DNA from 3 places in the Bacillus mesophilum genome. Region 3 is predicted to be linked to each of the others. Evidence: riboswitches for the same ligand, from Rfam matches in the RefSeq annotation. Region 3 holds a riboswitch; each other region holds the start of a gene.
The links. A riboswitch is a leader RNA that binds a small molecule or an ion and turns the genes downstream of it on or off. The one in region 3 is predicted to bind cyclic di-GMP.
Positions count from the first base shown of each region.

Region 1: another riboswitch for cyclic di-GMP. It lies ahead of sinI (DNA-binding anti-repressor SinI); the one in region 3 lies ahead of F7732_RS10630 (hypothetical protein).
Region 2: another riboswitch for cyclic di-GMP. It lies ahead of F7732_RS17815 (response regulator); the one in region 3 lies ahead of F7732_RS10630 (hypothetical protein).

Region 1 covers NZ_WBOT01000004.1:325,361-329,600, forward strand. The annotation lists gene F7732_RS14740 (TasA family protein) at 1-466, shown strand, start outside; gene F7732_RS14745 (TasA family protein) at 494-1,057, shown strand; gene F7732_RS14750 (DUF5658 family protein) at 1,082-1,381, shown strand; gene F7732_RS14755 (PHD finger domain-containing protein) at 1,442-1,681, shown strand; cyclic di-GMP riboswitch class I at 1,788-1,931, shown strand; gene sinI (DNA-binding anti-repressor SinI) at 1,971-2,108, shown strand; gene F7732_RS14765 (helix-turn-helix domain-containing protein) at 2,238-2,561, opposite strand; gene mnmH (tRNA 2-selenouridine(34) synthase MnmH) at 2,733-3,800, opposite strand; gene treR (trehalose operon repressor) at 4,004-4,240, shown strand, end outside.
Region 2 covers NZ_WBOT01000006.1:215,318-219,557, reverse strand. The annotation lists gene F7732_RS17825 (DUF3231 family protein) at 1-637, opposite strand, end outside; gene F7732_RS17820 (hypothetical protein) at 813-1,091, opposite strand; gene F7732_RS17815 (response regulator) at 1,449-1,811, opposite strand; cyclic di-GMP riboswitch class I at 1,845-1,931, opposite strand; gene F7732_RS17810 (SOS response-associated peptidase) at 2,047-2,721, opposite strand; gene F7732_RS17805 (GNAT family N-acetyltransferase) at 2,780-3,241, opposite strand; gene F7732_RS17800 (EamA family transporter) at 3,317-4,225, opposite strand.
Region 3 covers NZ_WBOT01000003.1:171,289-175,528, forward strand. The annotation lists gene trhO (oxygen-dependent tRNA uridine(34) hydroxylase TrhO) at 1-114, shown strand, start outside; partial or broken gene F7732_RS23445 (methyl-accepting chemotaxis protein) at 160-696, opposite strand; cyclic di-GMP riboswitch class I at 1,289-1,402, shown strand; gene F7732_RS10630 (hypothetical protein) at 1,492-1,722, shown strand; gene F7732_RS10635 (penicillin-binding transpeptidase domain-containing protein) at 1,952-3,961, shown strand; gene F7732_RS10640 (hypothetical protein) at 4,237-4,240, shown strand, end outside.

The DNA of each region.
Region 1 (4,240 bases), on a different contig from region 3:
CCCAACTGATCCAGGAGAAGACCCAGATCCAACCGATCCAGGAGAAGACCCAGACCCAACTGATCCAGGAGAAGATCCAGATCCAACCGACCCTGGAGAGGACCCAGATCCGACTGATCCAGGAGAAGACCCAGATCCAACCGATCCAGGAGAGGATCCAGACCCGACTGATCCGGGAGAAAATCCAGATCCAACGAACCCTGGAGAGAACCCAGATCCGACTGATCCAGGCGGAAATCCAAATCCAACGAACCCAAATCCTGCCGATCCAGTTAACAATCCAAATCCAACCCTACCTGATGATGAACAACCGGCGGAAGATATTGTTGTAAGTCCAGAAGTTGTAAATACACTTCCAAATACGGCAACGAATCATTACAACATACTCATAGCAGGTCTGCTTGCAACTATCGGTGGAGGTTTCCTTTTACTTATTTATATTAGAAAAATTCGCAATGCAGGTTAGACGCGAAATGATATGGGGGAAAGAGACTTGAATATAAAAAAGAAATTAGCTGCTGGTGTCTTATCATCTGCATTAGGACTTAGCCTGGTTGCAGGAGGAACATTTGCTTACTTTAGCGATCAGGAAACTGCAGAGAGCTTTTTTGCTGCCGGTACATTAGATTTAGAGATTAACAAAGAAAATATTATCAAGATTGATAATCTCAAACCAGGTGATTATGCATTTCGTGCTTTTGAATTAAAGAATGCTGGTTCATTAAATATTAAAGATATTCTTCTGCAGTCTGAATACGAAGTATACGATAAAAAGGGCGATAACAATGGGGAAGATTTTGGTGAGCATATTATCGTTCAATATTTATATAATGTATCAGGCAAAGAACAAGTGATATTTACAGAGAGCTTAGCCAACTTAACGAATAATCCAGTTCAAGTTTTGGAAAATATGCCAGCAGGTGCAAGAAACGCAACGAAATTTACAGTTCAGTTTAAATTTATTGATAATGGGCAGGATCAGAATATATACCAAGGAGATGCCTTAGAGCTTAAATGGACATTTAAAGCAAACCAAGAAGCTGGATCATCTAGATGATTTTTTAGAAATTACGGTGATTAGATGAAAGTCATACTGTATTATCTTGCGCTTTTAAATTTACTCGACGGTGCTGTAACCTATCTCGGTCTTCAACACAACATGATCACAGAAGCCAACCCTTTAATGGATGCTATTTATGAGGCAGGACCTCATTGGTTTCTTATACTAAAGGTTGCCCTTTCGGTGATTTTGTATGGATTGAATTTCACTGGGGCTGTTCCGGATGGAAAAGGAATTAGAAAGCTGGCGATGTTTGCTGTGATTTTGTATACAGGTGTTTGTGTTCTGCACAGTCTTTGGATTATTCCATTTGTGCTTTAACATGAATGCCTTTGTAAGTGAATAGGATGATAGAAGAATTTCTTCGAGAAGAGGTGCTTTATGTATCAGAAAAATTGTGATCGCTGTCAGCGTCCATCCTTCAGCAGCAGTGAACAGGGGGATTGGCTCTGTCCGGTTTGCGGAAATGATCTGACCAGCCAGCCTTTTTTTAATGCTATGACACAGGAAAGAGTAAATGTTTCCTATAAAGTAAAAGAACAAAAAAAGAAAATTGAAAAGGACACTCCTTATCAGCCTGCTGTTTCAGAGGTAAGTAAATCTATTAATCTTATTATTTAAATTACTTTACCGATATTCTGAAAAATATAGAAAAAAATAAAATAATGTACAAAAAGTGACAAACATTAACAAAAGGATATAGTATGATAGATAGTGAGGAAATACTTTGAAGAAAAGGCAAACTTGCTGAAAGGCAAGGACGCAAAGTCACGGATCTAACGTATAATATTGGGCGTCATTACCGATGTAAGGAAGTTTTACTGTCATACACACCGCCTGGAGAAGATACTATGATGGCCGGATTGCCTAGGATACGATACGTATTTTGGGGGGAAAAAGAGTGATCGAGATGATGAGTAATAATCGTGAAGTCGTTGATGCTGAATGGATCCAGTTGATTACCGAAGCCAAGAATATGGGGCTGGAACAAGCGGAAATCAGAGCTTTTCTTCAATGTCATTTAGAAAAAGAAGTGGAGAAGGTTTAAAATGAGGAAGACAGTCGGAATGAATGAGGCGTGATACATATAGTATCACGCCTAAGTTTGTTGCTTTTTTTTGCTGCAGAGTCTGCTAGAAATGTATCTCAATCAATGATTGACCAAGTCTGAAGCTGGTTATTTATTTTGTGTTGTTCGCCATTTATTGAAATCGAGAAATTCACGAAACTGTTCCTTTGATACTCCTGATTCCATGGCTTCTTTTACAATTTTCATCCACTCAGAATCAAGCTCATCTTTATTAATTTGCTCATGTATTAAATGATCAACTGGAACATCTAGTACGCCAGCAACTTTTTCCAGAAACTGGATTGAAGGGTTCGTTTGGAGGTTTCTTTCCAGAGAACTCAAATAAGATTTTGCAACTCCTGCTTGTTCAGCAAGCTCAGATAAGGATAATTTTTTTTCCATTCGGAGCTGTTTCACTCGATCTCCAATCATTCAATCTCACACACCTTATCAACATTGGTAAGTTCATCATATCAGAAAATTCCTTACCAGTTCCATATTACGAACAATTTGTTCAATAATTTCTATATTATAGTATCATAAATTTCGCCAAAATTTCACAAAAATTTAATCTTTTTATTGCTTGTTTTTAGGTCTTTATTCCTAATTTAGCATTTTTTCTTTTTCTTCTTCTTTTTTATAAATGTCTGCAATTTCTTCAACTGCTTTATCGATATGATCTGAGTTTATATAGTAAAACGGACCATCATATTCATTAAGTTTAAATGTATAACGAGGATCGTAGTATGTTTCCAGAAGCAGCTGAATAAAACGTCGATAATCCTTTTGCAGCAGTGCATCCTCGATAAGCGCGATGGCTTCTTTGTCTCTTAGCCTTTTTTTGACTAAGATAAAGGATTCCTCTAATTTAACATTAAACCATTCTTCTTGTATATATGGTTTCACATATTCAGTGGACAAACGGTTCACTCGCTGCTCCATTGAACAATCCAATTGAATGTGAATGCCTTCTTTTTTTAGATGAATTAACTCCTCAGGCTGGACAGCTTTTCCGATTCTTTTGCTTTCAGCCTCCATAATGACAAATGGTGACTCCTGTATGGTATGCAATGTTTGAAAAAGCAATGCATCGAACATCTTTTGATTATGTGGATTTTCCTGGCCAAAACTGCCAAAGATTGAGCCTCGATGACGCGCGATAAGCTCTAAATCAATGACGGGCATGCCTTGCTCACTTAGTCGGCTAAGTACTTCTGTCTTGCCGCTGCCTGTTAAACCGTGTAAAACAATTGCTTTTTTCTTCAGCATACTCGGCAGTTTCTCTAAAATATATTGACGATAAGCACGATATCCGCCAATCAAACGAGGCATGGGGAGTCCGGCAAATTGCAGAAAAGTTGCGACTGATTTACTGCGAGTACCGCCGCGCCAACAGTAGATCACAGGTTCATTGCCTTTATCTTTAATGGATTTGATTTGTTTTAATAGCTGAGGAATTTTAGGAGAAACGATTTCCATTGCGCGCCAGCGTGCTGCATCACCGCTGGTCTGTTTATACAATGTGCCGATTTCTGCCCGTTCTTCATCCGTAAATAAAGGGATGTTAACGGCTCCTGGTATGTTAAATTCACGGAATTCAATTGGAGAGCGGACATCGACCGGAACGGCTCTGTCTAATTTCAGTAATTGTTCAACACTCATTTCTTTCATTTTCATTGCCTCCAATAGGTTTCTAGTGCACAATATGAATGTGGTGTTAGCTTAAGAAATATAAGATACTTACGGATACTATAGCAGGGAAACAGGGAGACTGAAAATAGAAGAACGTTTCGAAGCTGTGCATCTGGCTCTTATTCATGGATGTTAGCTAACATCTTACAATCTGATTATACTCTTTTATTGTGGTGATTCTTGTGAAAAATAAATATTTAATGATTTATGAAGATCTGGTAGAGAAAATTCATCAGGAAGAATATCCTGTTCATTCCATATTACCGTCTGAAAATGATCTGACTGATTTGTATTCTACTTCAAGAGAGACGATCCGCAAGGCTTTGAATTTGCTTGCACAAAATGGCTATATCCAAAAAATTCGCGGAAAAGGCTCTATTGTACTTGATTTGAAGAAGCTGCAGTTTCCGATTTCTGGG
Region 2 (4,240 bases), on a different contig from region 3:
TTGTGTTATTTTCAATGTTGTCATAAAGGTGAGAGATTTCTAGAGCATGAAGGGGCCGTATGTCTCCAATAAAACCTGCTAAGTAATTTTGTTTCTTAATAAAATCGTTGCTTTCTGGAATCGGAATAATAGGAGGTTTTGCTATTAATTTTTTTTCAGCTAAGACGGTATTAATTTGATCTAAAAATGCCACGGCACAATTGTTGCAATAAGTAAAAAACTGATTGATATCTTTCCTCATAATTAAAGGAATCGCAACGGCATAAATGCTCATTCCCGCTTTGGCAGCATATTTCAGATAGTGAACATAAAATGTATCATCATAAAGCCTTGGAGCACCATAGTTAACGTCCTGTTCTGAAAATCCTTTCGGGATCGGGAAATGACTTTTCTTAAAAAAATATTCAATCCGCTCCATGAAATCTGTTGTCAAAGCAATTCCATTCTCCAGCAGAATTTTAATATGTTCATCGTCACAATGGTGACGAAAATAAGTGAGGATCTGCCGAGACATACTGTTTCCTGTATAGGTAGCCCAAAGCTTCCCCATTTCAACAGCTGTTAAAGGTTCATTTTCACTTAATGATTCTGAACTTAATTGAATAGGCTTTAAAATATCCATTGGATTTAAATCCATCGTAATCCCCTTTTGTACATTTTTTGTTAGGATTACCGATGGATTTTTATTTATGCCTGTTGCTTCCTTTATCATAAAAATTTAATATACTTTTCTGTATTTGCAAACCTTAGTGCTTTTATTCTTATATATAGCAAGCAGATGTCTCTTCGAAGATTCTATTTCCTTTTACCAGTTATACTCTCAGTTTCCAAGCTGGAATCAGCGAATTGAATTTAAAAAAGTAACTCATAATGACATGAATAACCGTATATAATGCCAATGTTGTCATATAGGTGATGAGCCAGATATGAAAAGGTTCTTTCAGAAATAAGTAGAGCAGGGTCATGCCAACTGGAAATGGAACGAGTATAATTAACCAAATCGGTGCTCCAAGCTTTTCGGTTATGGAACCTAATGATACGACGGAAGCTCCAATAATAATAGCCGCTAATATCGTGATACTATTTTTCAAAAGTATGCTTCCAATAAAATATGATGAAGCAGTAAGAAAAATGGCTAGAAGAAAGTTAAAGAAATAAGTCATATAATCACCTCGAAAATAGTAATATGTAAATTTTACCATAAAAATCAAAGTTGAATTGTATCGGTTTTGTAAATTGCGATAAAAAAAGAGTCCTCTCAGACTCTTCAGGTTCTTTTTCTTTTCAGTTAAGTAACTACGGTTTTCCGACAAAGTAAGTGATATGCTGAAAACGTATATAATCATTCAAATGGTTAAATGTCAGTTGAATATGATCAATAGCCACCCCGGTTAATCCGTTTTCTATTTTCCTATTAATTGTCAACGCTTTATTCCAGAGCTAAAAACTTATTTAATCACTTTATCTAATGCTGGCAGAAGTTCGTTAAAAAAGGGCTTGACGATAAAGTCTTTTGCTCCATTTTGAAGAGCTTCAATGATTATTTTCGATTGGCCCATCGCTGAGCAAATAATTACATTTGCGCGGGAATCAATCCGTCTAATTTCTTTTAAAGCAGTCATTCCATTAATCCCATCCATTGTTAAGTCAAGCAAGACAATATCAGGTGACATCCTTTTAAATAACTTAATGGCTTCTTTTCCATTTGCAGCTTCTCCAATGACAGTGTAGCGGTCACTTGAGATTGCTTTTTTAAGCAGCTGGCGCATAAACATTGAGTCGTCAGCAATTAATACTTTATAATGCATCATTTCTCTTTACTCCTTTTTTACAAGATCAGTCATCTTGGTAACCCGGCTGCCTTAGCAAATCTATGCCTTAGGTCCGTGGCTTTGCGTCTTTTACTTTCGTAAAATTTGCCGTTATAGGTATTTTAGCACGTGATTACTATTTCGACAATTTGCGACTTTTTTCTTATTATGAATATTTGAAAAGATTTGCATTCAGTTTAAATAAAAAAAGGCGTCTTTCGACAGCCTTGAAAAATCAGCAAAGAGCATGAGTAACTTCAATGGTATTATTCTTAGGAGAGTTTACTTTATCCGAAACTTCAAAAGCATCCATGTGGTTTTCATCAAAGGGGACAAGGAGTTTGTTTAGTTCACTGGTATTCCTGTTGTTTGGGTTTAGCCATGTTTTTTCATCCTCAGGATTAAGGATCACAGGCATGCGTTCATGAATCTCTCTCATAAACGGGTTGGAGGCTGTTGTAATAATTGTGCATGAATAAACGGGTGCTCCTTCAGCAGAAATCCAGCGTTCCCAGAGGCCGCACATGCCAAAGAGGGTATCTGATTTTAATTTTATTCTCATCGGTACTTTTGTTGTGCTCGTTTTTTTCCATTCATAAAAGGAATCAGCAATAATGAGGCAGCGGCGCTTTTCATAAGCAGCTCGAAAGCTTTGTTTCTCTGTCAGGGTTTCTCCGCGGGCGTTCGTCATTTTATTGCCGATTTTCGAATTTTTTGCCCAGGGAGGAATAAGACCCCATTTTAAATAGCCCAGCCGATTTTTCTCTCCGTCGTTAATGACAGCCAGCACTTCCTGAGATGGCGCAATATTATAGCTGCGTATGTATTGTTCTTCATCAATGGCCGCTTCGATATCAAAGCGATCGATTATTTCCTCATAATCAGTAAATAAGGTGAATCTTCCGCACATCTATTTCCACACTCCTGGTCTTTAAATAGAATAGCTACATTTGTTTACGGATGCTTTTTTATTTAGGATAATAAATCAAAGGTTCCGTAAGAACTTCATACCCACTTCTTTTGTAAAATTCGATGGCTTCATCACTTGGCCAAACAAGAACAAATTCATATTTGTTTTCCTTGGTCCAATCATGGATAACATGTAAAAGTTTGCTGCCAATCCCCTTTTGCCGATATTCTGGAAGTGTATATACATTCGTCATGTAGGCGAAAGGGTAAGTGATTCTCCCTGGACGGGGAACCTTGTGGATGCATTCAATATAAATATGAGAAAGAATTTTTCCCTGCTCCTCTGCAATCCAAATAAACCACTGCTGATTGAGGAGTGCTCTTTCTAAAAAGGAGCGGCATTCAGTCTCAAATTCCTGGAAGGATGTACTTTTTTTGCTTTCATCATGTTCAATAGTGAAGTCCCATCTCATTTGAATTAACTGTTGGATATCGTCTGCTTCAGCAAGTCTGATTTGCATTGTATTCTCCTTTCTCATTGAAAAAATAATTCTACGAACTTGGATGAATCTCCTTTAAAAAAACAGCCAAGGTTATCAACCCTGGCTGTTTAGTTCATATGGCTGTATGATTTTGGGCTGTATACTGCTTTTATTGCCGATCATAATTCCGGCTAAGATGATTAATACACCCGTCCATTGCAGGACACCGACATGTTCTGATAAGACGGCTGCAGATAATACAACAGCAACGGGCAGTTCTGATGCCGTTAAAATAGTTCCCAGACCTGGTCCTACATGCGGCATGCCAATAGAAAATAGCAGCGGCGGCAGTACGACCCCAAATATGCCTAGTAAAAGTCCATATGGAGCTAAACTGAACAAAACGGGTGCATCAAATAAAAAGAGCGGTGGAAATAAAATAAATACGGTAATCATGCTGCCTGTCGCCAATAAAGCACTTTTCTGAATGGCAGGCAATTCCTTACCTACAACTCCGCTAAGAAAGATGAATAATGAGAATGTCACGGCAGATAACAGTCCCCACATGGCGCCTTCCCCTGAAATAGACTGAATGTTACCTGAGATTAGTCCAGCAGCCAAAAGCGATCCTGCAAGCAAAATAATGATAGATATAACTTTTAATTTTGAAGGTTTCCGTTTATAAACGACCCATTCAATTAATGTGCCAATCCAGATAAATTGGAATAAGAAAATAATAGCGAGTGAAGCGTTAACTGTCTGAAGGCATTGATAATAAAAAACGCCTGTCAATCCGGTCGGTATGCCAGCCCCCAGGATTTTACCTGCTTGAAGCATGGTGATTTTTATTTTTTTTGCAAATAACGCGATAGACCAGATGATGACTGTGCCACAGAATACTTGGCTCCCAGACACTTGCGGCATCGTAAAGCCTGCTGCATAGGCAAGTTTAACAAATGTAGACAGGATACCGAAGCTGCAGCCTCCCAGGAAAACGAGTAAAGCATAATGCCAGCTTTTCATATAAATCTCCTTCTT
Region 3 (4,240 bases):
TATATGCGCAGCTGCTCAGATGAATGCCGTACAAACCCGAGCAACCGCTATATTATTCAGCACGAATTGAGCGAGGAAGAAGTACAGAATCGTTTAGAAAAAATCGAAGCGTAAAACATGAATAAGAAGGGGCATTCAGATTGGATGCCCTTTTTCCTGCTATTCTTTATTGGAAAGCTGATTAATAACCTTTTCAAGCTTTTCGTCTACAACACTTGCATCATCTATATGCTGCTTCAGCAAAGCATTTACTTCATCAAAAATATGTTTCGTCTTGCTGATTTCGTCTGCTGTTTCCTGAGATTGATGTGTCTGCTTGCCGATTTGCTGAATGACTTCACCAACCTCTTTTTGTACTGCAGTAATGATGCTGCTGATGGAATCAATCGCTGTAGTTGAACCGCTGCTGATCTTCATTCCTTCTTGAATGAGATTGGAGCTTTGCAGGGTTGATTGCAGAGTTGCCCCAATATCCTGCTGAATGTTTTTAGTCAAACTGCTAATATTTGCTGTGCTCTCAGCTGTATTTTCCGCCAGTTTCCTAACTTCCTCTGCAACAACAGCAAACCCTTTCCCTTGTTCTCCTGCACGAGCAGCTTCTATCGAAGCATTCAAGGCAAGCAGATTGGTTTGATCAGCAATCTCTTTAATTACTTTTACAATCATTTCAATTTCCTTCGATCGCTCATTGAGCTGCTCCATTTTACGGGAATTTTCCTCTAATTGAGCGCCAAGCTGCTTCATCAGTTCTTCGGATTTTAAGATAGAAGCTCTCCCATCGTTTGAACGCGATACCATTTCCCCGGCAGAATGAATGAGAACCTCTCCTTTTTGTGAGAGGTCTTTTGAATTTAGAACGGAGTCTTCACTTAATGACTTAACATGATCAAAATGAGTTTTAATGCTGCCAACTAATGAGCCAAGTGTATGATGCTGTCCATTTACCAATTCGTGCTGATGCAGGGTGTGCTGTAAGTCATGGAGAAACTCGGAAATAGTCAGTTGCAGTGCGACTTCTTTAAATGCCATTTCTTCCTCAACTTGCTTTCGAATGGAATCTTCTAACTCTTTCCGATCTAACTCTAGCATTTTTGTTTTTTTCTTTCCTATCAGCAGCATGTAATTACCCCAATCCCTATGATTTTTGGTCGTCTTTTCTATTATATCGCCACTATTTCCTATCAATTGTGCTTCATATCACTCATTTTTAAATATTTCCGGGGAAATTGTTGAAGATGGTTGAAAGTTGTTGAAATAATGAGAATAAAGACTTAAGATAAAAGTAACAGATGTTTAAAGGCAAACTTATTGAAAAATAAGGACGCAAAGCCGCGAATCTAAGGTCTGATTGACATTCTCTACCTTTGGCATGGAAGTAATGACGATTAGTCTTGCTGCCGAAAAGAAGAGGTGTCTCTAATTATATTGGACTATGATGGTCGGGCTGCCAGCATGAACGGGTGTTAAAAAAATAGACAAGGAGAGAGGACGATGGAGGTATTATTTGGAACAGTAGCTTACTTTGAACAGGAAATTCGGCGTCATGTTTTAAAGGAAGAGAAAAATAAAATTGTTCAGATTGCCGAAAATCTGGAATTAGACCTTAAGTTTAACTTCGTTTGCCATGAAGACTTAAGAAAAGAATGCCTGCAAAATCTTTCACAGGCTTCAAAAAAACTGCTTCAAGCCACGGATCAAAAGCTAGAAAAGATTCCCTGCTAGAAACGTAAATTTACTGAACTTATACTTTGCTCTATTTTTCATTAATAAGAATGCCATTAGCGCATATATATAATAGCTGAACTTGCCCAGACATCTAGTATTTGCCTGTGCAGGTTCAGCTTTTTTCATTAGTGAAAACTTTTCATCATACGTTCATTTTCAGAATGAGCAACTTGTAGAAATTTGTCTAATGAGAATGATAAAATAGAATACAGTAGGAGGGGGATTCATGAGAAAAAGATGGTTACTGGCTGCTTCTTTCCTTATTTTTATCGTTTTAGCAGGCTGTTCAAAAGAACCTATGCCTCAAGATCAGTTTTCGCAATATATTAAACATTGGAATAACCAAGAATTTACCGAGATGTATCGTTTACTCTCTGCAAAAGCAAAGGAAACCATATCAGAGGATGACTTTGTAGATCGATATGAAAAAGTGTATAAAGACCTGCAAATCTCTGAAGTAGAGGTTACATCGAATGCAGACGAAGAACAGGAATTTGCGGAAGCAAGCGCAGCACTTCCCTTTTATGCATCTATGAATAGTGCTGCAGGAAAAATAGAATTTACACATGATGCAACACTTATAAAGGAAGAGCATGAGGATGAGGTAAATTGGTTTGTAGAATGGGATACAACGCTTATTTTCCCGGAGCTCGGTGCTAATGACAAAATAAACTATACATCTATCCCGGCCCAGCGCGGTGATATAATTGATCGCACCGGCGATATGCTTGCTTTTAATGGCACACTATATGAAATCGGCATCGTGCCAGAGGAAATGGGAAATACTGAGGAAACAACCATTAAAGGACTGTCTCAGAGCTTAGGAATTTCCGAGGAGAGTATTGAAAATGCCCTGAATGCTGATTGGGTGCAACCTGGTCATTTTGTACCGATCAAAAGGGTTTCCCCTGATAATGAAAGGCTTCTAAATGAAGTATTTTCTCTGCCTGGTGTTTTAAAACAGGATGTGAAAGGCAGAGTCTATCCAGCTGGTGAATCAGCAGCACATTTGATTGGGTATGTTGGTCCCATTACTGCTGAGGAACTGGAAAAAAATGAAGGCAAAGGCTATTCCAGTACAGATCTAGTCGGAAAAAGGGGTCTTGAACAAGTACTGGAAGAGCGGCTAAAAGGAACAAACGGGATTAAAATCAGTATTACGAAAGAAGACGAATCAGAGATAGTGCTGGCGGAGAAGCCGGTTGAAAATGGAGAAAAGATTCAGCTGACAATTGATTTAACTGTTCAAGAGGATCTATATGAGGAATTGAAGGGCAGTGCCGGCACTGCATCCGCCATTGACCCAGTTACAGGTGCGACAATGGCGTTAGTAAGCAGTCCAAGCTTTGACCCAAATGCTGCTTCATTAGGTTTAACAGCACAAGAGTGGAAGACGCTCGAAGAAAATGAGCAGCAACCACTCCTTAATCGTTTCAGCCATAACTATGTGCCAGGTTCAGTTATGAAGCCAATCACAGGAGCAGTTGGCCTTGAAGAGGGAGTCACCACAGCAGGCGAAACAAAGAATATTAAAGGCCTGCGCTGGCAAAAGGACACCTCATGGGGAAGTTATCGAGTCACACGGGTAAAGGATCCGGGTTCACCAGTCAATTTCGACCAGGCTATGATGTACTCTGACAACATTTATTTTGCTCAAGAAGCATTGCAGTTAGGCAAGGATTCTTTCATGGAAGGTTTAAAAGCATTCGGCTTTGAAGAAGAAATTCCATATGTGTATCCGCTTCAATCTTCACATACGGGCAATATGGACACTGAAATAAAACTGGCTGATTCCGGTTATGGCCAAGGAGAAGTGGAAATGAATATCCTCCACCTTGCTGCCAGCTACACACCATTCATAAATAAAGGTTCACTCATTAAGCCGGTACTGCTAGAAAGCGAAGAAAAAAATCAAGTTTGGAAAGAAAATATCATTAGTGAAGAAACCGTAGCTGTAATGAATTCGGCTTTACGAAAAGTCATCCAAGAGCCAGGCGGAACAGGCCGTGCTGCGAAAATGGATGATTACCCGCTCGCCGGAAAAACCGGCACAGCCGAGCTTAAGTTAAATGTAGGCATGAAAGGTCAGGAAAATGGGATGTTTGTTGCCTACAATCCAGATTCGCCAAAGCTGCTCATTGCCATGATGATTGAAAGTGTAGAAGACGCAGGCGGATCCGGCATCGTTGTAGAAAAAGTGAAAAATGTATTTGAGAAGAATATGGAAAGGTTCTAAACGGATAGGTCAAGAGGGAAAAACTCTTGGCTTCTTTTTTTGTTGGGGGATAACGGATGAAGATGTTTTTGCGTTTGGTTGGAGGGGATTTTTGCAGTTTGATAGGATAAATGAAAAATTTGATAGGAAACGGCTGCGAATTGATAGGAAAGCCGAAAATTTTGATAGGAAAACCGAGAATTTTGATGGAAAAACCAAAAATATTGATAGGAACCGAGTCCTGCCCTTCCTTAAAAAGGAGTATCATTCCGTTTTTTTAGAGAAGAATAATAAAATTGA